One region of the Qipengyuania sp. NPDC077563 genome, then DNA from elsewhere that is predicted to be linked to it. Evidence: predicted binding sites of a transcription regulator. Region 1 holds the regulator's gene; the other holds the start of a gene.
The links. The regulator LexA, encoded in region 1, represses DNA repair genes until DNA is damaged. The targets are predictions, from matches to a motif close to GTTCCNCNCTTGTTCT.
Positions count from the first base shown of each region.

Region 1 (14,612 bases):
CCGCGTGCACTCAACATGCCGCTCGGGCTGCCGCCGATACCCAGGCCGCCGCCTTCGCTGCGTTGCATCAGGATTACCGTGATGAGTGCCGCGCCGATGATGGCCTGAACGACGGTGAGAAAGAGAAACATGGATGAGATACTCTGGGAAAGCTGTGAATTTCTGCGCCGCATCTAATGGCAGTGCGGCAAAACGGCAAGCGTCAGGCCTCTTCGGTCTCCGACGCTGCAACCACGATGCCGAGAAAGCTTTCGGCCGAAAGGCTTGCACCGCCGACCAGCGCACCGCCCACTTCCGGCAGAGAGAGGATTTCGCGGGCGTTTTCTGGCTTTACCGATCCACCGTAGAGGATCCGCACCCCGGAAGACTGCTCTTCGCCATAGGTTTCATCCAGCAGGCCGCGAATCGCCTTATGCATGGCTTCGATATCGTCAGGCGTGGCGGTCTTGCCGGTGCCGATGGCCCAGACCGGCTCATAGGCCACGGTCAGCCGTTCGGCCGGATCTTCGATCTTCGAGAGGCTGGCCCGCAGCTGCTCGAGCACGAAATCTTCTGCCTGGCCCTTCTCGCGAACAGGCAGAGTTTCACCGCAGCACAGGATAATGCGCAGGCCGGCCTCGATCGCGCTTTCGATCTTGGCATTGATCTGTGCGGCGGTTTCCTTGTGGTCGCCGCGCCGCTCGCTGTGTCCGATAATGACGAACTTGGCACCGGCGTCGGCGAGCATCGTCGCGGAGATATCTCCGGTATGCGCGCCGTCTTCACCGGGGAAACAATCCTGCGCGCCAACACCGATCTGTTCCGCCTCGCGGTGCACGGCATGAATCAGGGTGAACGGCGGAGCAACGGCGACTTCCGCCTTCATGTAACGCTGTGCGGCACGGTCGATTGCGCGCGCTTCGGGCAGCATGGCGCGCGTTCCGTTCATTTTCCAATTGCCGACGATGTAGGGCCGTTCGGCCATAAATTAGGTCTTCCTGTACTGAAACGCTGTTCGGGCGCGTGGCTATATAGGTCGTATGCGTGAGATCGCTAGACGTGGTTCTCTAATGGGTCAAAACCGGACGGCACCTGTTGCGGCTTGGTCGCAGGGCGGATAAAGCGCGCCCCACAACCGGTTCGTTGCCGCCGTTCATCCGGCAGGTGATGGCCAAAAGCACACGAAAAGGCATCTTCGCAAGCCATGCTCACGTTTTTCCGGAATTTCTTCAAGACCAAGATAGGTCTCGCGCTGGCCCTGGCCTTCCTGGTTCTGATCGGTTTCGCCTTCGCCAGTATGGATGTCTCCAATTCGGGCGCATTCGGCGGAGTGGCCGGCGGAAACAGCGTCGCCGTCGTTGGAGATGAAAAGATCGGTACGGCCGACCTCAATTCTGCTGCCAACAACGCACTCCAGCGCACGCGCCAGCAGGATCCCGAAGCCACGATGCAGACGCTGCTCGCGGGCAATGGCCTCAACGATGTGCTTGACGATCTCATCAACCGCTATGCGCTGACTGCCTGGGGCGAGGAAAACGGGCTTCGTGCGGGCACGAATCTGGTGAATAGCGAAATTCGCCAGATTCCCGCCGCCCGCGGTGCCAGCGGTGATTTCAGCACCGACAGCTACAATATCTTTCTGCGTACGAATGGCCTGACCGATGCCGAACTGCGCCAGCAGATCCGCACTTCGCTGTTCTTCCAGCAGTCGATCCTTCCTTCGGTTTATGGGTCGAAGCTTCCCGATAGCATCGCGACGACTTATGCGCGCAGCTTCAAGGAGCGTCGCTTCGGCTCTATCGCCACCATTCCTGCCACCCTGTTCGCCCCGCAAGGCGATCCGACCGATGCGCAGCTGAACAAATTCTACACCGACAAACGCGATCGCTTCGTGCGTCCCGAACGTCGCATCCTGCGTTATGCAACCTTCGACAGCGATGCTCTGGGCGACAGCATCGAACCAAGCGATGCCGATATCGCTGCCTATTATCGGAGCAATGGCGATGAGTACGCCGCTCGCGAACTGCGCAGCTTTACTCAGCTGATCGTGCCGACACGCGAAGGCGCACAAGCGATCGCAGCGCGCATCAAGGGCGGCGAAAGTTTTGCTCAGGCTGCCGCCAGCGCCGGTCTGCGGACCACAACCGTCGATGCGCAGGAAAAGGCTGAAATCGCCAGCACCGCTTCGGCAGCCGTGGCCGACGCGTATTTCGCAGCTGCTCAGGGCACGGTGACAACTCCTGCTCGCAGCCCGCTGGGCTGGCACATAGCCCGGATTACCAATGTCGACAGCCAGCCTGCACGCACTCTTGCCAGCGTCCGCGGTGAAATTGCCGACCAGCTGCGCGAAGAGAACCGCCAGCGCGGCATTTCCGAACTTGCCGTCAATATCGAAGACCGGCTGGGCGACGGTGCATCGCTTTCCTCGGTCGCTGAAGAACTAGGGCTCGACCTGCAGACGACCAGGCCGGTCACTGCGGCCGGCTCCATCTACGGCACTCAGGAGCAGATCCCCGAAGTTCTGCGCCCGGTCCTGAACTTCGCTTTCCAGGCCGACGAGAATGAAGCCCAGATCGGCGCCCTGCCCGACGGCCAGACCTTCCTGGTCTACGATGTCTCCGATATCACCCCTTCGGCTGTCGCACCCCTGGCGCAGATCCGCGAAGATGCGATTGCCCAGTGGCGCCAGGTCCGCGGCGAGCAGTCGGCCAAGGCCGCTGCAGAACGGATCGTGAAGCGTGTCGAGGGCGGGCAGAGCCTTGCCGAAGCCGTCGCTGCGGAAAAGAAGAATATTCGCGCGCCCGAGCAGGTCAATTACAGCCGCGAGGAACTCGCCCGCTTGCAGAATACGCGGGTCCCCGCGCCGATTGCGCTCATGTTCGGCATGGCCAAAGGCACGGTGAAGAAGCTCGAAGGCCAGGGCGACCAGGGTTACTATGTGGTCGATCTGGACCGGATCGAGCTTGAGGATCTGGCCGAGAACGATCCGCTGATCGCACAGGCCCGTTCGCAGGTCGGTCAGGCCTGGAGTGCCGAATATGGCGAACAGCTGCTGAACGCCATGCGCGCCGACGTCGGCGTCGAGCGTAATCCCGATGCCATCGCCGCGGTCCGTCGCCAGCTCCTCGGCGAGCCGAACTGAGCCGCACCTTGACTGGGGATCTGAACGGTTCCGTCTCGGCGCTGGAAGCGTTGGGGCAAGGCAATCCGGCGCTCGTCTGGCGCCGGATCGTCGCCGACACGGTTACCCCGGTCGGTGCCGCTTTGCGCCTTTTCCAGGAAGGGCGCGGGGATTTCCTGCTCGAATCGGTCGAAGGCGGCGAGATCCGCGGTCGCTACAGCCTGCTCGGCCTCGATCCCGATCTGGTCTTCCGCGCGAGCGGCGACGAAGCGTCAATTAACCGCCGGTGGAAGACCGATCGCGATTCCTTCGAAGCCTGCGATAACGGCACGCTGGATGCGCTGCGCGAGCTGCTGGCCCAGTGCCGGATCGATGTGCCGGAAGAACTTCCGCCCGCCCTCGCCTGCCTGGTCGGCTATTTCGGCTATGAGACGATCGGCCTGGTGGAAAAACTGCCGCGCGCGCCGGATAATTCGCTGGACGTGCCGGACATGCTCTTCGTGCGCCCGACGCTCATTCTGGTTTTCGACAGCCTCGAGGACACGCTCTACTGCGTCGCCCCGGTCTGGCCGTCCGATGAGGCGGCGGAGCCTATGCTCGAGCGTGCGCAGGAACGGATCGACGCCGCGCTGTCTTCGCTCGGCTCCGCGATAGACATGGCGGGTGCCACCGCGGCCGATCATCCCGAGCCTTTGCCGCAGCCGACGCTGGCGCCCGAAGAATACGCGACCATGGTGGCGCGGGCGAAAGACTACATCACCGCCGGGGACATCTTCCAGGTCGTCCTGTCGCAGCGGTTCACCGCGCCCTTCGCCCTGCCGCCGATTGCGCTCTATCGGGCGCTGCGGCGGGTCAATCCGTCACCCTTCCTCTATTTTCTCGACCTGCCCGGCTTTGCCGTGGTCGGATCTAGTCCCGAAATCCTCGTGCGGGTGCGTGACGGCGAGGTGACCGTGCGCCCCATCGCCGGGACGCGGCCACGCGGCAAGACTGCTGCCGAGGACCTCGAGGCGGAACTCTCTCTCCTTGCCGATCCGAAGGAACGCGCCGAACATCTCATGCTGCTCGATCTGGGCCGCAACGATGTGGGCCGGGTGGCCGAGGCGGGCAGCGTCACCGTTACCGATAGCTTTACCGTCGAACGCTACAGCCACGTCATGCATATCGTCAGCAATGTCGTCGGCCGTCTGGATCCTTCGCGCGATGCGCTGGAGGCGATGTTCGCGGGCTTTCCGGCAGGCACCGTCAGCGGGGCGCCCAAGCTGCGCGCCTGCGAGATCATCGCCGAGCTCGAGCCTGCCACCCGCGGCGCCTATGCCGGGGGCGTCGGCTATTTCGCGCCCGACGGATCGCTCGATAGCTGTATCGTGCTGCGCACCGCGGTGGTAAAGGACGGCACCATGCATGTGCAGGCTGGCGCAGGGATCGTTGCCGACAGCGATCCTGCCTATGAACAACGAGAATGCGAAGCCAAGGCCGGCGCACTGTTTGCTGCAGCGCGCGAAGCCGTCCGCCTCGCGCAGGAACCCGGTTACGGCCAATGAAATACGCAATCCTCGCCCTGCCCCTGATGCTCCTCGCTGCCTGCGAGCCCGCGCCCGAGGGTGAACCCGTCACCCGCACGCGCATCGATGGCCAGGGCAGCCCCTCCGACGCGCCCACACCCAGCGATACTGCATCGGGTACGACGCGGGTCGAAAGCGCTTGCCGCTCAATCATCTTCGAGGACAGCCCCCTCACCCACTGCCTCGCCACGCCGGCACGGCACACTATCTCGATGGATCTCGGCCCGTCGGGCGAAGCACCTTACCGCAGCCTCACCGCGTTCTCGCAGGCGCAGTCGCCCGCCAGCATAGCCTTCGCGATGAACGGCGGGATGTATGACGATGAGGGCAAGCCCATCGGCTATTACGTCGAGAACGGGGACCGCCTGCAGACGCTGAACACGGCGGATGGCGAAGGCAATTTCCACATGACGCCCAATGGGGTGTTCTTCGGCGCCAATGGCAAATGGGAAGTCCGCGCCACCGAAGATTTTCTCGCCAATGTGCGCGAGAGGCCCGATTTCGGCACGCAGTCCGGCCCGATGCTGGTGATCGAGGGCAAGCTCCATCCGGAAATCACCCAGGACGGCGAATCGCGCTACATCCGCAACGCGGTCGGCGTGGACGACAAGGGCCGCGCCCATTTCGTGATTTCCAACGGACCGGTCAGCTTCGGTAAGCTGGCGCGGTTCTATCGCGACGAACTCAATGTGAAGAACGCACTCTATCTGGACGGCAATGTCTCGGCCCTGTGGAATCCCGCCACCGGCCGCCTCGACACCGGCGCGCCGATAGGGCCGATCATCGTGGTCGGAAAGAAGGACCAGCAAAGTGATTGAATACGAACGCACTCTCTATCCCGAAATCGAGCCCTACGAGACGGGCATGCTCGACGTCGGTGAAGGCCATTCGCTGTATTATGAGCGGGTCGGCACACCGGGTGCCAAGCCCGCGGTGTTCCTGCACGGGGGCCCGGGCGGCGGCATGTCGCCAGCGCATCGCCGCCAGTGGGATCCGGAGCTTTACGACGTCCTGCTGTTCGACCAGCGCGGCTGCGGCCAGTCTCTGCCTTTCGCCGAGATCGAGAATAACGACACCTGGCGCATCGTCGACGATGTCGAGAAACTGCGGGAAATGTGCGGCCACGAAAAATGGCAGGCCTTCGGCGGCAGCTGGGGCGCCACCCTCGCGCTTGCCTATGCGCAGGCCCATCCCGACCGCGTGACCGAAATCGTCCTGCGCGGCGTTTTCCTGGGGCGGCAGACCGAGAAGGACTGGCTCTACAAATATGGCGCCAGCGAGATCATGGCCGAACAATGGGACGATTTCACCGGCCTCATCCCGGAAGAAGAGCGCGGCGATCTGGTCAAGGCCTATTACGACCGGCTGACCAGCGACAACGAACAGATCCGCCTCGCCGCAGCGCGCGAATGGTCGCTGTGGGAAGGCAATGTCGCCACACTGCTCCCCGACGAGGACCTGCTCGACACCTTCGCCGATCCGTCGAAGGCAGTGCCCTTCGCCCGCATCTGCGCCAAGTTCTTCCTGCAGGATTTCTTCCTCGAGGAAGCGCAGCTGCTCAAGAATGCGGATCGCATCAAGCATATCCCCGGCATCATCGTGCAGGGCCGCCACGACATCTGCACCCCGCCCACCTCGGCATGGGCGCTGAAGAAGGTCTGGCCCGAAGCGGAACTGTGGATCGTCCAGGATGCGGGCCATGCCGCCAGCGAACCGGGCATCATCGACGGCCTCGTCCGCGCGACCGACAAGCTCGCTGGCAAGGAGGGGTGATGATCGCGGCAGCTTTCCTTGCTTGAAAGCTGCGCCGCTCACGCCCAATCACCGCAGGACATGACCGCCAACAGATCGATCCTCGTCGTCGACAATTACGACAGCTTCACCTTCAACCTGGTCCATTATCTTATGGAACTGGGGGCCGAGGTCGATGTCGTGCGCAACGATGCCATCACTGCTGAAGAGGCCATCGCGAAGGATGCGGCGGGCTATCTCATCTCGCCCGGCCCCTGCACGCCGAATGAAGCCGGGGTCAGCCTCGATCTGGTCGCCGCGTGTGCCAAGGCGGAAAAGCCCCTGCTCGGGGTGTGCCTCGGCCATCAGTCGATCGGGCAGCATTTCGGCGGCAAGGTGGTGCGCGGCGGACTGATGCACGGCAAGACCAGCGATCTGACGCATGACGGCAGCGGCGTTTTCGCAAAGCTGCCCTCGCCCTACACCGCCACCCGCTATCACTCGCTGGTGGTGGAGGATATTCCTGACTGCCTGATCGTCAACGCCACCAGCGAGACGCCCGGTCTCGACGGGTCGAGCGTGATGGGCTTCCGGCATGAAAGCCTGCCCATCCACGGCGTCCAGTTCCATCCCGAAAGTATCGCCACCGAACATGGCCACGCCCTGCTGGCCAACTTCCTTGCGATCTGCGGCGTGGATGCCAAGGTGCCGGCATGAGCAGACAGCTTCCCTCGGCGGACACGCACCTCACCGAAGACAATGCGCATGAGATCTTCGGCTGGATCCTCGACGGCGAAGTAGGCGACGAGGAAATCGGCCGCTTTCTGGTCGATATGTCGGCCCGCAGCGAGACCTCGGAAGAGATTGCCGGGGCTGCGCGCGCCCTGCGCGACCGGTTGATACCGGTGCCCGCGCCTGACGGCACGATCGATTGCTGCGGCACCGGCGGTGACGGTCACCACACACTCAACGTCTCGACGGCAGTCAGCCTGGTGGTGGCGGCGTGCGGCGTGCCTGTTGCGAAGCATGGCAACCGGGCCGCCAGTTCCAAATCGGGCGCTGCCGATACGCTGGAGGCGCTAGGTCTCGATATGGAAGCGGCGGGAAGAACCGCCGAGAAGACACTGAACAACCTGGGAATTTGCTTCCTTTTCGCCAAGAACCACCATCCGGCGATGGGCCGTATCCAGCCCATCCGGCAGAAACTGGGCGTGCGCACCATCTTCAACCTGATGGGGCCGCTCTCCAATCCCGCGGGCGTGACCCGACAGCTGATCGGCATCGCACGCCCGGCCTATGTGCCGATCTATGCCCGGGCCAAGGCGCGGCTGGGTACGGAGCGAACCTTTATCGCCTCGGGCGACGAGGGGCTCGACGAACTCAGCCTCGCGGGCGGCAACGAACTGGCCGACGTTACCGGCCATGATTTCGAAATGCGGCGCGTCGTCGCGGTCCAGGCCAATCTGCCTCATTCCCCGGTAGAGGCGATCCGTGGCGGCGATCCGGCCTATAACGCCAAGGCGCTCGAAGCGCTGCTGATGGGCGCGCCCGGGCCCTATCGCGATGCGGTGCTCTTCAATGCTGCCGCCACGCTGATCGTTGCCGGCAAGACCGAAGACTGGGCGGAGGGTGCGCAGATGGCGGCCGAAGCTCTCGACAGCGGGCGGGCAAGACAATTGCTGATCGACTGGATCGCACTGGCCAAATGAACAAGCTTGAACAGATCTGCGCGACCAAGCGCGAAGAAGTCGCCGCGCGCAGGGCGCAGCGCAGCCTCTCTGTCCTCGACGGGATTGCCCGCGAACAGGGCGCGCCGCGCGGTTTTCATCGCGCGCTGGAAGACGCGCAGCAGACCGGCTTCGGCCTGATCGCGGAGATCAAGAAAGCCTCGCCGTCCAAGGGCCTCATCCGCCCCGACTTCCAGCCCGCCGACCATGCGCAGGCCTATGCTGCAGGCGGTGCCGCCTGCCTCTCCGTGTTGACCGATGCGCCCTATTTCCAGGGCCATGAGGACTATCTCGTCGCCGCCCGTGCAGCCTGCGCGCTTCCCGTGCTGCGCAAGGATTTCATGGTCGATCCCTGGCAAGTCGCCGAAGCGCGGGCGCTGGGCGCGGATGCCATTCTCATCATCGTCGCCGCGCTGGAAGACACGCAGATGGCCGAGATCGAGGCCGCGGCTTTCGAGCGGGGTATGGACGTCCTCGTCGAAGTGCACGATGCCGCCGAGATGGAGCGGGCAGCCGGATTGAAGTCACGTCTTCTGGGTGTAAACAACCGCAATCTCAAGACCTTCGAAACCAATCTTGCCACGACGGAAGAACTCGCCGCATTGGCGCCTGCGGACGCCATGCTGGTCGGGGAAAGCGGCATTTTCACGCATGAGGATTGCCAGCGTCTGGCCGATGCCGGTGTGCGCAGCTTCCTCGTCGGCGAAAGTCTCATGCGGCAGGACGATGTCGAGGCGGCCACCCGCCGGCTCCTGACCGGCAATTAACACTGTCCTACACGGTCTGGCCGCGTCATAGGTCGGGCATGCACATGTCCGGCAATCCCTTCCCGCAATCCGGGGTTTTTAGCTCCAGGACTGTGCTCCAGGCGCTCCATCCTTCAGCTTGCAGGTTCGCTACATGAACAAACTCACCCATCTCGACGATAAGGGCGCGGCGCATATGGTCGATGTCGGCGGCAAGCGCGAAACCGCGCGGCTGGCGGTGGCCGAAGGGCGTATCCGCATGAATGCCGAAGCGCTCGACGCGATCATGGCCGGGGCCACGGCGAAGGGCGATGCCCTCGCCACCGCGCGGATCGCCGGGATCATGGCTGCCAAGAAAACGGGCGATCTGATTCCGCTGTGCCATCCGCTCGGGCTGGAAAGCGTGACCGTGGAGTTCGAGCGGGAAGACGATGCGATCCGCGTGGTGGCGAGCGCCTCGCTCACCGGCAAGACGGGGGTGGAAATGGAAGCGATGACCGCTGCCGGGATCGCCCTCCTCACGCTCTACGACATGGGCAAGGCGATCGACCGGGCAATGGTGATCGGCGGCGTGCGCCTGCTGTCCAAGACCGGCGGCAAGTCGGGCGAATGGAACGCGGAGGACTGAAAGGGGAACAGCTGTTCTCCCCAACTGTCTCGAAAATGGCCGTATTGCTTGACTTGTGAAAATCGGTTGCCTAATTGTTCCACATTCGTTCACAGGGTTGTGAACAGGAACATGGGAGTTTTCCGATGCTGACTGCCAAGCAGCACGAGCTGATCCGCTTCATTCAGGAAAAGCTGGAAGAGACCGGCATTTCGCCCTCTTTCGAAGAGATGAAGGAAGCGCTCGATCTCAAGAGCAAGTCCGGCGTGCATCGCCTGATTTCCGCGCTTGAAGAACGCGGTTTCATCCGCCGCCTGCCCAACCGGGCCCGCGCGCTGGAAATCATCAAGCTGCCAGAAAACTCGGTGACCGGCACGGTGCGGGCTCCCGCATCGCCTGCCCAGCCTGCTGCAAATGATTCCGTCGTTGCCGCGCACGCCGCCAAGCCGGTCGCGCCCGAACCGGCCAACGACATCATCGAGGTTCCGCTTCACGGACGCATCGCGGCCGGCGCCCCGATCGAAGCGATCGAAGGCCAGTCCTCCATGCCGGTCCCGGCCGCCCTGCTCGGCCCCGGCGATCACTACGCCCTCGAAGTCAGCGGCGATTCCATGATCGAAGCGGGCATTTTCGATGGCGATTTCGCCCTCGTGAAGCGGACCGAAACCGCGCGTGACGGTGAAATCGTGGTCGCTCTGGTCGATAATGAGGAAGCGACGCTCAAATACCTGCGCAAGGAAGGCACCATGGTGCGCCTCGATCCTGCAAACGGCAGCTATGAACCGCAGGTCTACGAGGCTGGCCGGGTCCAGGTTCAGGGCAAGCTTGCGGGCCTTTTGCGCCGCTATCACTGATCCTGCCGGGAATGGGGCGGCGGGCGGGCCTAACCGCCACTCGCCCCTTTCCACCATCCATGGCTGCCCTGTCCCTGCGCGACCGTCTCGATTTCGCCCTTGTCGAGATAGATGGCCAGCCCCCCGCTACGCTCGAGAAAGCGGCGGTCTGATTTCAGCCATTTGGGCCTGCAACTTCTCGGCAGCCACCGTTCCGAAATGACAATATCCGCCCTCTCGCAAGCCGCGGCGAGTGCACGCTCATCGATCAGTTCGCGGCTGCGGGAGATCAGGACGAACCAGCTCCTTTCGCCCTTTTGCACGGGGAGACTGCAGAAATCCGGGCTGCAACGCGCTCCCGGCCACCGCTCCAGATCGATCGGCGCGGCCTCCGTACCGGCAAGCTCGACCAGATTGTCCTGGGCATAGGATCCGGGCTTGTCCCGCAGTACGAACAGCCGTCCGTTTTCGCCCACCAGACCGACATCGCCGCCATCACGCGCCACGAGTATGTCGGGCGCAGCTGTCGTCACCAGTAGAAAGGACCCGACCAGGACCGGACCAAATCCTGCAAGCCGCGCCCTTCCCCGCCACAGCGCCAGCCACAAACCTCCGGCCACAAAGAAGATCACCGCCGGAAGGCCGATATGAGGCACCAGCTTTACTGCTCCCGGCTGCGATGCAGTCAGATGCGCTATGGAGAGAAGGAGATCGAGTGACTGGCCGGCGAGCCACCAGGCAGGAGCGCCTGCACCGAGCAGGTCGAGGAGCAAGGCCACCGCAATCAGCGGCATCGACACGAAGGTCACAAGCGGAATGGCGATGACATTGGCAAACGCACCGTAAAGTCCGGCGCGGTGGAAGTGGAAGAGGACTATCGGCGTAAGCGCGATCTCGATCACCAGACCGGTAACGAAAAGCATCACCATCCGCCTGCCCAGTCGCCTTATCCAACTCTCCTCCCGCGAAGCCAGGAAATCGCGCACCGGACCAGCATTGTGGAGCGCCACGATCGCGATAACCGCTGCAAAACTCATCTGGAAGCTCGGGCCCACCAATGATTCCGGCCACAAAAGCAGCACGATCGCCGCAGCTATGGCGACCATGCGCATGGACAGCGGCTCGCGTCCGAGAGCTAAGGCGCCGAGCACAAGCAGCGCCCCGATGCAGCTGCGAACAGTCGGCACTTCGGCCCCGGTCAACAGAGTGTATCCTATTCCCGCGCCGGCCGCCACGGCGGCAGAGAGCAAGGGCAGGCGAACTCTGAGGGTTAGCCAAGGGAAAAGAGCGAGGGATTTCATGACGAGAAAATAGGCCGCCGCGATAACAGCACTCACATGAAGACCACTGATCGACAGCAGATGGGTCAGACCCGCATCGCGCATCGCTGCGTCATCCTGCGTTGCAATGGCGCCGCGATCCCCACTTGCAAATGCGGCCGCGATCGTTCCGGCAGAACCATCCAACCGTGCCCGGACATGCCTGGAAAGGGCCTCTTGCATCCTCGCGATGCGTCCCGAAGAGGATGTAGCCCGCTCCACCAACTCGATCTCGCCAGCGAGAGAGCCCGTCGCCGCAAGTCCTTCAAACCACGCCCGCCGTGCAAAATCATACGCACCGGGAAGCAGGGGCGGTGCCGGCGGCATCAAACGCGCTTTGAACCGGATACGAGCGCCTGTGCTATATTCGGGAGAGTAGCGATCAAGAGGAACGTTGACCCGCACCTTGATAGGTCTTCCGGTCTCACCATCACGCGCCGCGACGATAAGCCTCACCCGCCCCTCTGCGGGCTGTTCTTCGCGTTCGAGAATGCGCGCATCAAGTGTCATCATCGCGGGGTGATCGATGGGTTCGGCGCCGACTATAGCCGACCGCGCCCAGATCACCATCAGCCCCAGTGTGATAGCTATCGCGACGGCTGCGACCGCAAGCCGGAGATTAGGGAGGCTGCCTTGCTCTCTTCTGAAAACAGATGCGACCGTCGTAACAATCACCAAGGCTAACGCTATAGCGCCCCATTGCCAGAGATCATGAAGCGCGAACCATATCCCAATTCCGCATGCGAAACAGACTGTTAGCCATGGGCCCCTGTCGAAACCAGAACGATCTAGAAATGCTTCGGTTTGCCCGGCCGTTCTGGACATTGCAGCACGCATACGCCAAGGGCGCTGCATTGCAGCATCGGCGGGCAGCCCCCCATCGCCGAATGGCACCATCGGCGTCCGCTGTGTCGCCATGCAAGGACTTGAAAGGAAAGACGAAGCAATGGCAAGCGAAACCAGCAAACAGGTCGTCACCAGGTTTGCGCCATCGCCTACCGGCTTCCTCCATATCGGTGGAGCTCGAACCGCGCTCTTCAACTGGCTATATGCTCGTCACCACGGCGGAAAAGCCCTGCTGCGTATCGAAGATACCGACCGCAAGCGCAGCACGCAGGAAGCCATCGACAAGATTATCGAAGGGCTCGACTGGCTTGGTCTCGAATTCGACGAACCGCCGGTCTTTCAATCCGATCGGGCCGAACGGCACGCAGAGGTTGCAAAGCAGCTGCTGGAAGCGGGACATGCGTATAAATGCTTCGCCACTCCGGAAGAACTCGAAGCCATGCGAGCGGAGCAGAGAGCCAACAAGCTGCCGATGCGGTATGATCGCCGTTGGCGTGACCGGGACGAAAGCGAGGCGCCTGAAGGGGCGCCCTATGTCATACGCCTCAAAGTTCCGACTGAGGGTGAGACCATCATTGATGACGAAGTCCAAGGAAAGGTGACGGTCAAAAACGCAGAGATCGACGATTATGTCCTCCTGCGGGCTGATGGCACGCCGACCTATATGTTAGCTGTCGTCGTCGATGACCATGACATGGGCGTCTCCCACATCATCCGCGGTGACGACCATCTCAACAATGCATTTCGGCAGCTGCCTATTGTTCGCGCTATGAACGAGATCGAAGGCGGGTGGCCCGATCCGGTTTACGCGCATGTTCCGCTCATCCATGGCAGCGATGGTGCGAAGCTGTCCAAGCGGCACGGTGCTGTAGGCGTCGAAGCTTACCGCTACGAAGAGGGTGTCCTTCCGGAGGCATTGTTCAACTATCTGTTGCGCCTCGGCTGGGGACACGGTGACCGCGAGGAAATAACCCGCGAAGAAGCAGTCGAACTGTTCGATCTGGATGGCGTCGGCAAAAGCGCGTCCCGTTTCGACATCAAAAAGCTCCAGAACTTGAACGGACATTATATTCGTGAAGCCGATGATGCGCGCCTTGCAACTCTGGTCGCTTCCAAGCTCGGTCAAGAAGAGAACCAACAATTGCTTGAAGACGCCATGCCGGTGTTGAAACCTCGCGCCAAGAGCGTGAACGAACTGGTTGAAGGCGCGGCATTTCTTTTCATGCAGCGCCCACTTGAGATGACCGACAAAGCTGCAGCCTTGCTTGATGGCGAAGCCCGCCAGCGACTGGGCGGCCTCTCGGCCCGGCTTGCCAAGGAAAATCACTGGACAATCGAGGCTCTCGAAGCCACTACGAAGGCGTATGCCGAAGAGCTGGAACTGGGTCTCGGCAAGCTGGCGCAGCCCATGAGGGCAGCGTTAACGGGCACCACCACATCGCCCGGAATTTTCGATGTACTGGTCCTGCTGGGCAAGGAAGAGTCGCTCGCGCGTATCGACGCGCAGGCTGCGCCCTCAGGATCGAATGAATTGAACTGAGGAGACAAGCGTGGCCGACAAGCAGGCAACTCTCAATCTAGGCGACCAAACCCAGGACTTCCCCGTCCTCGAGGGAAGCGTGGGTCCGGACGTCATCGATATCCGTAAGCTATACGGCTCGACCGGAAAATTCACCTACGATCCGGGCTATAAATCGACGGCGAGCTGTGAAAGCGCGCTGACCTATATCGATGGCGAAGAGGGCGTGCTGCTCCACCGCGGCTATCCGATCGGTCAGCTCGCCGAAAATTCGAGCTTCATGGAAGTCGCCTATCTCCTGCTCAACGGCGAATTGCCCAACAAGGACGAACTGGACGACTTCGATTACACGATCACGCGCCACACCATGGTGCACGATCAGTTGCGGCAGTTCTATCAGGGCTTCCGTCGCGATGCCCATCCTATGGCAATCATGTGCGGGGTGGTCGGCGCGCTTTCGGCTTTCTACCATGACAGCACGGACATCTCGGATCCCGAACACCGGACGATCAGCAGCCATCGCTTGATTGCCAAGATGCCGACGATCGCTGCGATGGCGTATAAGTATTCGATCGGCCAGCCCTTCATGCAGCCGAAGAACGATCTCAGCTACACTGGC
Region 1 covers NZ_JBJDPC010000002.1:882,411-897,022, reverse strand. The annotation lists gene secG (preprotein translocase subunit SecG) at 1-131, opposite strand, end outside; gene tpiA (triose-phosphate isomerase) at 203-964, opposite strand; gene ACI2I1_RS10335 (peptidyl-prolyl cis-trans isomerase) at 1,184-3,121, shown strand; gene trpE (anthranilate synthase component I) at 3,130-4,644, shown strand; gene ACI2I1_RS10325 (phosphodiester glycosidase family protein) at 4,641-5,483, shown strand; gene pip (prolyl aminopeptidase) at 5,476-6,438, shown strand; gene ACI2I1_RS10315 (anthranilate synthase component II) at 6,499-7,113, shown strand; gene trpD (anthranilate phosphoribosyltransferase) at 7,110-8,105, shown strand; gene trpC (indole-3-glycerol phosphate synthase TrpC) at 8,102-8,890, shown strand; gene moaC (cyclic pyranopterin monophosphate synthase MoaC) at 9,024-9,497, shown strand; gene lexA (transcriptional repressor LexA) at 9,623-10,330, shown strand; gene ACI2I1_RS10290 (ComEC/Rec2 family competence protein) at 10,360-12,546, opposite strand; gene gltX (glutamate--tRNA ligase) at 12,575-14,014, shown strand; gene ACI2I1_RS10280 (citrate synthase) at 14,025-14,612, shown strand, end outside.

Region 2 (14,612 bases), on a different contig from region 1:
CGTCGTCGGCATGAAAGGAATGCCAGATGGCTTTTACCCCTAGCCACGCGAGATAGGCTATTCCGAAGAGCGCCAGAAGACGAAAGGCCAGGGGGTAGGCCTTAGCCAGCGTACCAAGTCCGAATGCCGCAGCGATCCACCAGATAATGTAGCCGATCTGCATACCCACCAGCGCTGTCCAGCCAGACCGCGGACCGCGCCAGATTGCCTGCCCCATGACAAACATCATTGACGGTCCGGGCACGATACTTGTCGCAGCGGTGACAAGAGCAAAAGCCAGTAATCGCTCGGCGTCAAACATGCGATCGGCGCCTAACGCGAGGTTCAATGGAAGTCGCGCGATTTCGGAATAATGCGAACATTTCGCGGATGCCCTTGGTGCCATCCGCACTCGCGATTGCCGGGCTGTGGCTCCTGCCATGGTTCGACTGGCCGGTAAGGATCATTCTGACCCTCACGCAGATTGTCACGTGGGTTGAACTTGTCGGGTAAAGGTGAGGAGACATGATCGGCGCGCGCAAGCGGGGCGTTGAGCATGTCGTCGGAGAGCTTGTGGAGATCCGCCGTCGCATCGGTCATGTGTTGTGCGATCACATGGATCACTTCGTCGTCATATTCGACACGTCCGCGTACTTCCATCAATCGCGCGCCCATCACCACCCGCCGCTGCTTCTCCTTCAGATCCGGCCAGATCACGAGATTGATGACGCCGGTTTCGTCTTCCAAAGTGATGAAGCACACACCTTTGGCACTGCCAGGTCGCTGGCGGATCAGCACCACGCCGGCGACATGGACCATGCTGCGAAATTTCTTCTCTCGAAGATCGCAGGCACGCACGAACCCGCGATCGTTCAAGCTTGCCCGCAGGAAAGTCATGGGATGCGCCTTGAGGCTGAGGCGAGTAGTCTGGTAATCCGCGACGACTTCCTCGGACAGCGGCATTTGCGGCAGCCGCGTAACTTGCTTTTCCGCACCTTCGTCACGGGCAGCAGCGGCCATGAACAGCGGCAAGTCAGGTCCCGCGATTAGGCTCCTCGCATCCCATAGTGCCTGTCTGCGAGATAGGTTCATCGAGCCGAAGGCATCTGCACTGGCCAGCCGTTCGACATGGGCAGGACCGATCCGCGCTCGATCGCGCAAGGCTTGCACATCCGCATAGATGCCCCTTTCTTCTCGTTCCGCTACCAATTGCGCAGCGACAGCTTCCGACAGGCCATCGACCTGCCTCAAGCCCAGCCGCAGCGCCACGCAATTGCCGACGCGACCATCTGTGGGAGCATCCGGCGGCTGCAGCTTTTCCAGCGTGCAGTCCCAGTGAGAGTGGTTCACATCGGCAGGCAGGACTTGCACCCCATGTTCCGCCGCGTCGCGCACGATCTGCGCCGGGGCATAAAATCCCATCGGCTGCGAATTGAGCAGCGCGCAGGCGAACGCCGCTGGAAAGTGGCACTTGAGCCAGCTGGACACATAGACCAGATGGGCGAAGCTCGCCGCATGGCTTTCGGGGAAACCGTATTCGCCGAAACCGCGTATCTGGTTGAAGCAGCGCTGGGCGAAATCTCGTTCGTAGCCACGATCGACCATGCGTTCGACCATCAGGTCCTGCAATTCGTCCACCATGCCGCGGCTGCGGAAAGTCGCCATGGCCTTGCGTAACCGGTTCGCTTCCTCGGACGAAAACTTGGCCGCATCTAGCGCGATCTTCATCGCCTGTTCCTGAAAGATTGGTACGCCAAGCGTGCGCTCAAGAATGCTCGATAGCTCGTCTGAAGGGCCGCACTGAGGCGATGGCGCGGGGATAACCACCTCCTCTGCTCCGCGGCGACGCTTGAGGTACGGATGCACCATGTCGCCCTGGATCGGCCCAGGGCGGACGATCGCAACCTGAATAACGAGATCGTAAAACTCGCGCGGCCGCAGACGAGGCAGCATGTTCATCTGTGCGCGACTTTCCACCTGAAACACGCCCAGCGAGTCGCCCTTGCGCAGCATGGCATATGTTTCCGGATCCTCGCCCGGGACCGTGGCAAGGCTTAGCTGTTGTCCGTGATGATCGTCCAGAAGGTCGAGGCATTTCCTGATGCAAGTAAGCATTCCCAGGGCCAGGACGTCGACCTTTAGAATACCGAGCGCATCGATATCGTCCTTATCCCACTCGATAAAGCTGCGATCGGGCATAGCCCCGTTACCAACCGGAACCGTTTCCGTAAGCGCGCCGTCGGTGAGGATGAAACCGCCGACATGTTGGGACAAATGGCGTGGCATACCAATCATCTGTTCGGTCAATTTGAGAACGCGTTTTAAATGCGGATCGGTTACATCCATGCCGGTTTCTGCGGCGTGCTTATCACTGATTTCACGGCCCCATCCACCCCATACGGTTTTTGCGAGCGCCGCAGTGACATCCTCGCTCAGACCCATCGCCTTACCTACTTCGCGGATCGCCATTCGCGGACGATAGTGGATCACCGTGGCGCATAACCCAGCTCGCCTGCGGCCGTATTTGCGGTAGAGGTACTGGATGACTTCCTCGCGCCGCTCATGCTCGAAATCCACGTCGATATCAGGTGGCTCTCGCCGATCTTCGGAGATGAAGCGATCGAACAGGAGCTGGTGTTTCGACGGGTCGACATTGGTGATACCAAGACAGTAGCAAACAGCCGAATTGGCCGCACTGCCGCGCCCTTGGCACAAAATAGGTGGATCAACCTCCTTTCGAGCGAAGTCGACGATGTCCTTGATTGTCAGGAAATAGCGGGCAAGATCCATCTTCCCAATCAGCGCCAATTCCTTGCTTAGCGTCGCTGCCACGCTTTTGGGGACACCTTCGGGATAGCGCCAGTCGGCCCCCTTCCAAGTCTCAGTTTCAAGATAAGCCTGTGGATGGGTCCCCTCGGGATAGAATTCCTCGGGGTATTCATATCGCAACTGATCAAGGCTGAAATCGCAGGCGTCAGCAACTGCGCGCGCCGCCTCGATTGCATGCGGCCATGGTTCGAACAAACGGCACATCGTCTCGGGCGGCTTCAGATATCGCTCGGCATTGCCGTGGAGCAAGTATGCGGCACGCGCCACAGTGGTCTTGTGGCGAATTGCAGTCATCACGTCCTGCAGCGGACGACGTTCGGGTGTGTGATAATGAACGTCATTGGAGGCCAGGATCGAAAGACCGTTAGCCTTTGCAAGCGCGTCGATCCGCGCAATCCGGGCAAGATCATCGCCAGTATAAAGGAAACTGGCTGCCATATGACACAGCGTTGGAAACCGGGCGGCAAGGAGCGGAACGATTTCTTGAAACTTCGCCGTGTATAGCGCCCTTCCCTTCTCACCATCCGAGGCATGGTCATCAGCAGCACCGCCGGGAATGGTAAACTCGCTTGCCAGATCCGACGGCGGGATGAGAATCAACTGCACGCCTTCACTGTGCTCAGCAAGCATATCTAGCGAGATGTCGCAGGCGCCCTTCTCCTGCCATCGGCCATCGAATGTCCTCATCCGACCTGCAGAAATCAGGCTGCACAAGCGACCATAGGCTTGGCGATCTCGTGGATACGCAAGAAAGGCCAAACCTTCGGCAGTCTCTATTCTACAGCCGATGCACGGCTTGAGCTTGAGCTTCTTTGCCTCGGTATGCATGCGCACCACGCCTGCCATGCTATTGGCATCGGCTATCCCGATAGCATCATATCCCAGCTTTTGCGCCTGCAGCGCGAGGTCGACTGCATCGCTGGCTCCACGCAGGAAACTGAAACAGGAAACAAGACCCAGTTCTACGAATGGTGCGCGCGCTGGTGCATTTACGTCCTCGGGATCAAGATCAATGGTTCGCTTTGGTATCTGCTGGTCATTCTCGGGCATCGCACCGATCCCGGAAAATCATTGTGTCAGCTCCTCGAGCCTCACCTTCACGGCGGCGAGATCGGCATCAAATAATCGCTCTTGCTCCTCGCGTGCGCGGCCATCGAGACGCAGCAGATAGGAAGGATGTGCGGTGACCCATAACTCACTGCCGTCTTCCAGCGGAATCGGGGTACTGCGGACCTTGGAGATACTTACCGTTTTTCCCAGTATGCCACGCGCCGCACTGGCGCCCATGGCCAAAACCAGCTTGGGCTGCACAATTGCGCGCTCACTCTCGATCCACCAACGGCAGGTATCGATCTCTTTTGCCCCCGGATTCTGGTGCAGCCGCCGCTTGCCGCGCTGCACATATTTGAAATGCTTGACCGTATTGGTGACATAAGCCACGCGCCGATCAATCCCGACCTTTTCCAGATGCACGTCAAGCAGCTGGCCTGCCGGACCGACGAACGGACGGCCCTGCTGATCTTCCTGATCGCCTGGCTGCTCGCCAACGATCATGAATGCAGCATCTTGCGGCCCTTCCCCCATGACAGCATGGCTGTCGAGCAGACCAATCGGACATTTGCGGCAGGCATGGATGGCTTTATCGATCGCTTCCAGCGTCTCGGGCCGCTCCTCGAATTCGAGCGTACCTTTCTCGACCATGGTGCTCTCCCGTTTCTGCGCTCCCGCCACCAACTCGGGTATAAGCGCGGCTTCCGGCATATTCTTCCAGTATTTCTTGGGCATTTCCTTCAACATGGCGCCGACTTTGAGACGCGCGGGGTTGAAGATCGACGCATAATAGCTGCGCCACAAATCCTCCATTGGATCCCCGCCGGGCGCATCGCTGCGCTGGGCAGGGGGACCTTCGGACATGGTCTCAGTGTCCCAATGCAGGCTGCCCTGCGGGGTCAGGATCGACCAGCGCATGTTGGAAAAGCGCCGCATGAAAAAGCCAGCATTCGCGCGCAAGATGTGATGCTCGGGCTCGAACCAGGCGACGTAATGCTCGCCCAATTCCGGCCCCTCTGAAACACTTGGACTCTCTACGAGCCGGAAGCGCACGAAGGCATGCATCTTGTGGCTGTCGCGCCGGACATTCTTGTCCAGTTCCTCGATCCGGCGCACGTCGGGATCGGCCTTGTCTTCCATGATCCGTGGATTGTTCTGCAGCCGCCACAGCAAGCGGTAGAGCAGCGCAAAGCGTTCTGCATCGGAATGAAGGATCGCATTCTTCGCCAAGCTTACAAAACGCCGGTTGGCGCGTACGGGACTGGTATCGACCGGAGGCACAGGCGCACGGCATTCACCATGCGCGAACAGGTCGCCGCTTCCGCCAGGTTCGACCCAGGCGACGCGATCGGGCGGAACATCGCATTGTACCAGTGCCCGCGCCCGTTCACGCCAGAAATCGAAATCATCCGGCTCGGGCAAGTGCACCACATAATAGATGCCGAGCTTGACATGCTGGAGCGCGGTCATGCGGCAAACAGTTCAAGCTGTTCAGTTTTTGGTGCGAGCAAACTGCGCAGGTCGGCACGATCGGTCAGTGTGATTGGCCGCCAGTCCACGGTGCAGATAAAAGGCCGCACCTTGGCGATCGACTGCGTAAGCAGTGCTACGTCGTCGAGCCGCAGTGTACGATGACGGCGGCTAACAAGGATTTTGTGCACCGCCTTCACCCCTAGCCCCGGCACGCGCAGCAACTGCTCTTTGCTCGCCCTGTTTACATCCACCGGAAAAGCTTCGCGAAACTTCAATGCCCAAGCGAGTTTGGGATCAATATCGAGCGGCAGATTCCCGTCTGCCTCTGTCGCCTGCATTACGTCGCTCGGCTTGTAGCCATAGAAGCGCATCAACCAGTCGGATTGATAGAGCCTATGCTCGCGGATCAAGGGAGGGCGCTTGAGCGGCAGCACAGCGCTGGCATCTGGTATCGGCGAAAAGGCACTGTAATAAACACGGCGCAGGCGAAAATTATCGTAGAGCCGGCTCGCCTTGCCCACAATATCGGCATCGGTCGCGGCATCGGCGCCGACGATCATCTGCGTGGACTGGCCGGCAGGGGCGAAACGCGGTGCGTGGCGAAACCGCTTCTTTGCATCTTTCGCCTCGACTAAATCGGCCTTCACCTTGCCCATTGCACCTTCAATCTGCCGCGCATCCTTATCGGGAGCGAGGCGGGTCAGCCCGCTGTCAGTCGGCAATTCGACATTGATTGAGACGCGATCAGCATAAAGCCCGGCCTGATGGACGATCTCCGGATCCGCCTCGGGAATGGTCTTAAGATGAATATAGCCGCGAAAATCATGCTCTTCGCGTAGGATACGGGCAACTTCGACGATCTGCTCCATCGTATGGTTGGAGTTCTTCACGATGCCGGAGGAGAGAAACAAACCTTCGATATAATTGCGCCGGTAAAAAGCGAGAGTGAGATCGACCACTTCTTGCGGTGTGAAGCGCGCCCTTATCACGTTCGAACTCTTCCGATTGACGCAGTAATGGCAGTCAAACACGCAGTGATTGGTCAGCAATATCTTGAGCAGCGAGATGCAGCGTCCATCGGGGGCATATGCGTGACAAATGCCCATGCCTTCCGTCGATCCGATGCCCTTGCCTCCGAGACTGTTCTTGTTCGCCGTGCCGGAGGATGCGCAGGATGCATCGTACTTGGCGGCATCGGCGAGAATCTCGAGCTTCTGAAGGACGGTTTGCACAGCCATTCGTTCTCTATATGTTCTAAATTAGAATTTACCAAGAACAAATGATAGACTTGTGCTTCATACCGCAAATTCGTGACGTGCCCCTTCTCATTTCGCCGACTCCGCAGCGCATACGGAACTCACAGCCATCCCGATTTGTTTGAAAAGCAAACGAACGGAAGGGATGTGCTGATGGCAAATATTACTACCCGAGATGGCACGCATCTGCGTTACAAGGAATTGGGCGAAGGACGGCCTGTGATCCTCATTCATGGTTGGCCGCTTTCTGCGGACAGCTGGGATCCGATCATGATGAAACTGGCAGAAAACGGCTATCGCGCGATCGCATATGATCGTCGCGGTTTTGGCCATTCGGACCACGCTAAGTCAGGCTATGATTATGATACCTTTGCCGACGATCTGGCTGATGTGATGAAAGAAATCGGAGCGACCGATAACGTTGCTCTAGTCGGCTTTTCGATGGGTGGAGGAGAGATCGCTCGTTACATGTCGCGCCATGAAGGCCGAGGCGTAACGCAGACAGTGCTTGTGAGCTCTGTCGTGCCCTACATGTTGAAAACCGAAGACAATCCCAACGGCGTTCCTCAAAGCACTTTTGATGAAATGACAGAGGGCATGAAGAAAGATTTTCGAGCCTTTTTTACCGGTTTCTTCAAAGATTTTTACGGCAACGATGTAAGCGACGAAGAACGCCACTGGGCTTGGCAAACGACCATGCATGCAAGCCAATATGCTACGCTTCAGTCGGCCAATGCTTTCGCAACGACCGATTTTCGGGAAGAGCTTGCTAGCTTTCGCGTTCCAACGCTGGTCATACATGGCACCAAGGATGTGACCGTACCGATTGACGCCACTGGCCGTGCCGTAGCCGACCAAGTCAAAAGCGCATCGCTAATTGAGTATGAAGGTGAGCCACATGCCGTCTTCGCCACACAAACTGAGCGACTGAGTGACGACATCCTCCAGTTTCTCGGTCAAGCTAAGCACTGAACCTGGATCTCACCATACCAAATAAGGGGCGCTATTACGCGCCCCTTTTCCAATCATTTGTCACGGCAACTTGAGGCTCGTGATAACTCGAAATTAACCATTACCTTGTAAGAAGAGATGAATAAGAGAGGCTCGCCGAGTGGCACTTTTCCAGAAAAAATCCGGTGAGAAGACCGACGAGCGCAGAACGGTACAGCGCTATTCCGTAGATTGTAGTGCAAGGTTGAAGATGCCTGGCGGTAATCGGGATGGACGCTTGTCAGATCTTTCACAGTCCGGAGCTCGCTTCGAGACACCCAATCCGCCGCAAAAAGATGTTTCAGGCTTGCTGACATGGGGAGAGCACGAGTTCTTCGGTAAGATCGTATGGACTCGTGACAGCAGTTGCGGATTTCTTTTCGAGCGCCCCATACCTCCAGCGGTTGTCGAGGAAACCTGTGATGTGGTTGAAGTGGAATCCGGTCCGGTAGCGAAATTCGATAATATTCCCGTAGCCAAACGAGGACGCCGGGCTTCGCTAGTTTCGCGTGACAGCTGAGCTTGCGAAAGGCGATGCTCAGGCGAATAAGCCCTGCAGGTACCAGTCCGGCATATCGCCGCGCCCATCTCCTATAATGCCGAGGCGATAGATCCAGTAGCGCCTTCCCCGCTGGTCCTCGATCTGGTAATAATCGCGTAACCGTGTGCTGCCCCGCTCGCGCCACCATTCGGGAGCAATACGCTCCGGACCCTCAACACGTTTGATATCATGCACCTCGCCGCGCCAGCGAAATCGCTTCGGATAGCCGTCGGGGGTCGCATAGAGCACGGCAATACGCTCGGCTTTGTCGAGCAGTTTCAAAGGACGTTTATGGAAAGCTAGCTGCCCCTGACTAGTAGGTTCCGGTTCTAGTGGCGATTGGCCGCGCTGCGCACGTTCGGGAATATGGCTGGGAAAGGGCACGAGCCGCGTGATGGCACCCGGGCCAAGACGTACCGCAAGCCGATCGACCAAGGTGGACAGCGCAATGCCGTGATTTTGCGAAGCCGTCTCGATATCGCTTTGATCCAACGCCAGCTTTTCGGTCCAAATGGCTCGCAGTCGCAACATTTCGATTCCGAATCCGGCATCCACATCGTCAAGCTTTCTGGCAAAAAGGCGCACAATATGGGCCGCCTCCCGTGTGGCTGCAGCAAGCTCGATGTGGCGCGTCACCACCTCTCCGTCAACGCGCCATAAGCCGAGTTCAAGTCCCCGGGCGCCCTCCCCTCTGCCCTCCAGTTCGCGTGCCATGTCACCAGCCAAATCCCTGACCACCTGATCAAGCAGCTGACGGTGACGGATAGGCTCAAGCAGGCGGCGCTGCACCATGGGTACTTTTTGGGGAATGACCGGCAATAAAGGCTCCGGTATCCGGCCAAGCAACTGGTCAAGCCGGGTGAGCGGATTGGCTGAGGGAGATTTGCGGTTGCGAAACCGTCGATTGATCGCATCGCTGTCAATCCTGGAAAGTTCGCCCAATTTCTTGAGCCCAAGCCGGCGAAGAACGGTAACGATATCCTGATCCAACCTTAGCGCTTCTACAGGAAGTTCGCCCAGCCTTGCTTTCATATCCTCATGTTGTTGCAAGATCGTGGCAGATGCAGCGTGGTGAGCCAGCGCCCAGGCTGCGCCGGCAGTCGGAGCTATGGCGCAGCGCATATCAACCTCGCGCTGTGTGAAGGCGGCGGCCACATCGACAAGTAATTTGTCTTCGCCTCCGAAAAGATGCGCCACTGCAGTAACATCGACCAGCAGGCCATCGGTTCCATCTATTGCCGACCACGGCCCCCAACGCCGCGCCCAGACGGCTAGCTTTTCCAGGAAAACAAGATCGCCCGCCGGGTCGGCAACTGCCGTTATGATTTCAGGACAAAGCGTACGCGCATCGGCAAGCATCATGCCCGGCCTTGCCCCCGCAGCAGCGCCTGGGCGGTTGGTGGCAGCGATCCGTGGACCGTGCGCTGTATCAGCGGTCAGAACAAAGGGCTTTTCTTCGAATTTCCGCCTCTCGACCGCGCCCAGCCGCCAACGATCCATGGCCATGGCAGGTAGCCAGATAGAGAGGATGCGGCGTGGCCCATTCACGGCAAATCACCAAACTAGCGCCGATTGCCTTGGACCTGTCGAAAGTGAAGCTGCTCCGAAAGCGCAGTGTTCGCACTCTCAACTGCAGTCTCTTTCGGCCTAAAAGACAGCCTTTCGACAACATTGGTATGCGCTGAATATGGCTGCATATGCCGAGCGACTGAAAATGTCTTGTCACTCTGCCGCGAAGAATCATTCGGTAGGTCGCGACGAGCCTCCAGTAGCGTTCCGATCTCTTCGAAAATCCATTCACCGGGCGGATGCGCACGAGCGCGAAACAGTTCCCCGCGCCACGACGGATCGCCAGGGGCCTGCGCGTTCCATCTGGGCTCAGCGGACGGAGCAGCAGTCACTTCCCATCGCATTCGAGCCGAGGACAGTTCACGCTCCGCATCTATCCTCAGCAGGAATAGAGGCACTTCGTATTTTTGCGCAGTCAGCGTCAAACGTCGTGAAGCAGTGAAGTCCAGCCCCTTCGGATTGCCTGCAATTTCTCCTATAACGAAGCACAGTTCGCGACAGCGCAGCCCTTCCTCCAGTGCGAAAAGCGCATCTTCAGGTCTGTCGGTGAGAACGTGAACTACACGCGACTGCAAATCTGGCGGCAATCCTGGCCGGTACGGCTTACCACCCAGTCGCGCCGCCTCACGGGTTTGAACCCACAATACATTTCGCTGATCTTGCACCGCTTTGTCATCATTGCATAAGGCGCTACGCCAGTCATCTAGCGCCAGCGCCAATGCGGCCCCGATGCCGGTTGCCTCTCTCGAAGAAGTGAAAACTTCGCTGTGCAACGCCTTGCCTTGCACAGCAGCCAATCCAGGGCGCCAGCGCTCACTATGCCAGACAGGCAGTGTGGCGACATCATCTGAAACCGTCGCAGGTAAAGGTGAAATGGCTGTTTGGGTCATCAGGGAATCGACTCTGTGTTCCTATTATGTTCCAAAAGCCATCCATTAGCAATTCCTGCTCCATCTTTTCCCTCATCTGTCTCGGGACCAAACCTGCCGTTCGCTCATTGACCAGATGAACCAATCTCGGAGACCACAATGAAACACGCCGAAGGCAATCCCGACGAACTGAAGACCAAATTCTGGAAGGCGCTGGCCGACAGCCCGTTCCTTTTCCTGCAGCTAGACAACGACAGCTCCAGCGCAGTCCCGATGAGCCCGCAACTCGACAAGGATGCCAACAGCTCGATCTGGTTTTTCACGCACACAAAAAGCGACTTTTGCAAACTCGGCCCTGTGACTGCGACATTCGCCGGCAAGGGCCACGAGATGTTCGCCCGCTTCAACGGAAACCTGATAAAAGAAACCAGTCAGGAGCGCTTCGATCAATTCTGGAACAATTTCGTTGAAGCCTGGTACGACGGTGGCAAGAACGACCCTGACATTTTCTTCATGCGCATGGATCTAGGCGATGCCGAAATCTGGAGCGGCGATCTGGGACTCCTCAACACGGCAAAGATGGCCTTGGGGATGAGTGTCCACGAAGAGGCTGAAGAAAAGCACGTCAAATCAGCTGACCTTTGACAAGATCAAAGAAAGGGCCGCCTCGATAGGGCGGCCCTTTTCGATTCTTACCGATCCGAATGGATCGGAACAGCGGTTTCTTCCCCAAGCACATCATCGACTACTTCAACGATGCCCTGTCCCAAGCGGCTATGGCTTCTACTATAGCCGAAATAAACCAGCAGACCGATCAAACTCCAGACAGGCAATACCAGCATTGCCGCACTTGGCAGATTGAGAAACAAAAAAGCACAACCGAAAATAGTTGCCGGGCCTACCACCCACAAAATAGGCGTTCGGAAATCTCGCTTCCGTTCTGGCGCAGTCCGCCGCAGCACCATGACCGCCACTGCCACCATCAAGAACGCATAGAGCGTTCCCGCATTGGCAATGTCGGCCAATTGTCCAACAGGAAAGAATGCGGCCCCGATGGCGACGATCACCCCGGTAATGGCAGTTACGACATAGGGCGTCTTCCACCGAGGATGCACTTTCGAAAGACCATCCGGCAGCAAGCCATCGCGGCTCATCACGAAAAATATTCTGGTCTGAGCAAAAAGCAGGACAAGAATGACCGATGGCAAGGCGAGAAAAGCAGCCACGCCAAGAACATTCCCAATCCCTGAAAATCCGATCTGACGCAGCACATGCGCCAAGGCTTCATTGGAGCAGACCAACGCCTCGACGTGCTCCGGAAGAGCGCATTGCCGGGCTAACTCCTCGGAACCTGCAGGAAAGGGAATATTGCCGGGCCCCATGATAGGCTGCCCACCGATAGTCCCGATCGCTCCCGCCGCCACGAGTATATAAAATACAGTGCAGAATATGAGAGAGCCGACCAGACCTATTGGAACATTGCGCTGCGGGTTCTTGGTTTCTTCAGCAGCTGTAGATACGGCATCGAACCCCACATAGGCGAAGAAGATAGTCGCGGCAGCACCTACAGCACCTACCCCAGAGCCGAACCCGCCGAACAGACCGGCCGGAAGAAACGGATTGAATTTGTCCGGATCGAAATAGGCACTGGTCAGAGTAAGTCCGATAAATGCCGTCAGCGCTGTCACTTTGATAGCGACGAGGAAGGCATTGACCTTGGCGCTCTCGCTCGTGCCAATCATCAACAACCATGTGATCAGCAAGGCGATGACCATAGCAGGTAGATTGATCAATCCGCCTGCCTCGCCACCCAAAACGAGTGGGCCTGCAGATAACCAGCGCGGCAATTCAATGCCGAGAAATTCATTCAGAATGGTGCCGCTGAAATAGCCGGACCATCCCACCGAAACTGCCGACGCGGCAATTGCGTATTCGAGGATAAGCGCCCAGCCTACGGTCCAAGCGACCAATTCCCCGACGGTGGCATAACTATAAGTGTAAGCCGAACCGGCTACCGGGATCATTGAAGCGATCTCGGCGTAACAGAGCGCCGCTACCACGCAGACGGCCCCCGCGATGACAAATGCCAGCATTAGGCCCGGACCTGCCTTTTGAGCGCCCGCAGCCGTCAAAACGAAAATTCCGGTACCGATGATACAACCGATGCCAAACAGCATTAATTGCAGCGCGCCCAATGAACGGTGCAACGACTTCCTTTGCGCCGCAGCCAGAATGGCATCGAGCGGCTTCACCCTGTCGAAGATCATATACGGCCAGAGGCCTCCACCGGCCCGCCGCGAGACAACCCCGCTCCGCCAACCGGAAGCTCATCATTTACGCGCGAACTTCCGGACGGAAAAGAGGATTTTGCTCAGCCTCCCAAGATGCTCGGAAAAAGGCCCGTCACGAGAATGATCGTCACTGCAAGCGGACACAGCCAAGCGATCAGAAACCGCCACACTCCAAAGGCAATCGGCGAAAGGCCCGTGGTCGTGCGAAGCAGATTGCCGTCTGCTTTCCACCCGATGAAGAGTGACGTAAGCAGCGCTCCGAGCGGCAACATGATTTTTCCGGTAAACCCATCGATGGTGTCGAGAATGTCCGTCTCTGCAAAAAGCGACCAGAATCCGAGCGGCCTTACATCCGAAAGAACGTTGTAACCTAGCAGGCAGAAAATGCCGATCAGGAAGGCCCCAACCCCAAAGACCAAAGCGGATTTAGGACGGCTCCAGCCCAGTTCACCGATCCCCCAAGCCGTGGGCACTTCCAACAGCGAGATCGAACTGGTGATTGCAGCTACGAGGATGAGCAAGAAGAAAAGAAAGCCGAACAACGCGCCCCCAGGCATAGTCTGGAATGCGAAGGGCAGCGTCTGGAACACCAGCGTCGGCCCCGCTGCGGGATCGAGGCCCACAGCAAACACGATCGGGAAGATCATAAGGCCCGCCAGCAACGCGACACTGGTATCCGCGATGGCAATCATAGCAGCTGTTGCGCCCAGATTGCTTTTCTCCTTGATGTAGGAGCCGTAGGTAATGAGGCCTGCAACGCCGAGCGACAGAGAAAAAAGAGCTTGGCCGAGCGCAGAATTCATAACTTCAGGTGTAAGCTTTGACCAGTCGGGGGTGAACAGGAAAGCGGCCGCTTCACCGATGTCCCCTTCTATTGCCCCATAAAGGACCAGTCCGATGAGCAGAACGAAAAACGCAGGCATAAGGTAAGTCGCCGCCTTTTCGATGCCGGAACTTACTCCTCGCGCCACAATATAAAGCGTAAGCCCCATGAAACCCAAGTGCATGACGAGCAGGAGCGGCCACGAAGCGAACATATCCCCCAGCCTCTGCTGGATCTGAGCTTCATTCTCGCCTGCAAGTGCGCCACGGAAAAAATCGCCTGAGGCAATCGCCTGCACCAAATCCCATCCCATCACTCCCGCGTAGTAGAGGACCCAGCCAGCCACGACCGAATAGAAGGACACGATCAGAAAGGCGGCAACCGCGCCGATACCACCGAAGATGGACCAGCTTGGCGATGCTTTTGATGCCTGAGCCACTTTACGGATAGAGCCGACAGCATCGGTCTGACCGACGCGGCCGATGAAGACCTCGGAAAGAACCAGAGGAAGGCCGAGCAGGAAAACGCAGGCGATGTAGAATATGACGAACGCACCGCCCCCGCTCTCACCTGCGAGTGTCGGAAAACGCCAGATATTTCCAAGACCGACCGCAGCGCCGACCGCAGCAAGAATGAAAGCAGAGCGTGAGGACCAACCCTCACCCGTAGTTTTTCCGGCAGCGACCATTCTCGACTAATTCCCTCTCCATCAGGCAGTGCCTCCCGCACCGCTCACATGCGCGGGCTTTAAGCACGTAATCCCGCCCCTGTCCAAGCCTCGCTTCCAACTGTCGACAACGCTTGCTAGGGCGTGCCATATGTCAACGACCTTCCAGCTCGACACCAGCACAAGCCGCGCCAATCCCACACCGCAGCCCATGAAGCGGCTGACAGTACCAAAGATTCGTGCCCGAAAGAGCGATGGCGATAGCCGCGAACCTC
Region 2 covers NZ_JBJDPC010000001.1:192,356-206,967, forward strand. The annotation lists gene ACI2I1_RS00975 (LysE family translocator) at 1-301, opposite strand, end outside; gene ACI2I1_RS00980 (error-prone DNA polymerase) at 325-3,858, opposite strand; gene ACI2I1_RS00985 (UdgX family uracil-DNA binding protein) at 3,877-5,328, opposite strand; gene ACI2I1_RS00990 (putative DNA modification/repair radical SAM protein) at 5,325-6,569, opposite strand; gene ACI2I1_RS00995 (alpha/beta fold hydrolase) at 6,741-7,559, shown strand; gene ACI2I1_RS01000 (PilZ domain-containing protein) at 7,699-8,097, shown strand; gene ACI2I1_RS01005 (Y-family DNA polymerase) at 8,116-9,624, opposite strand; gene ACI2I1_RS01010 (ImuA family protein) at 9,681-10,577, opposite strand; gene ACI2I1_RS01015 (pyridoxamine 5'-phosphate oxidase family protein) at 10,716-11,201, shown strand; gene ACI2I1_RS01020 (amino acid permease) at 11,249-12,823, opposite strand; gene ACI2I1_RS01025 (sodium-dependent transporter) at 12,928-14,358, opposite strand; gene panB (3-methyl-2-oxobutanoate hydroxymethyltransferase) at 14,489-14,612, shown strand, end outside.
Region 2: the regulator LexA is predicted to act here: its motif matches at 6,572-6,587, upstream of ACI2I1_RS00990 (putative DNA modification/repair radical SAM protein).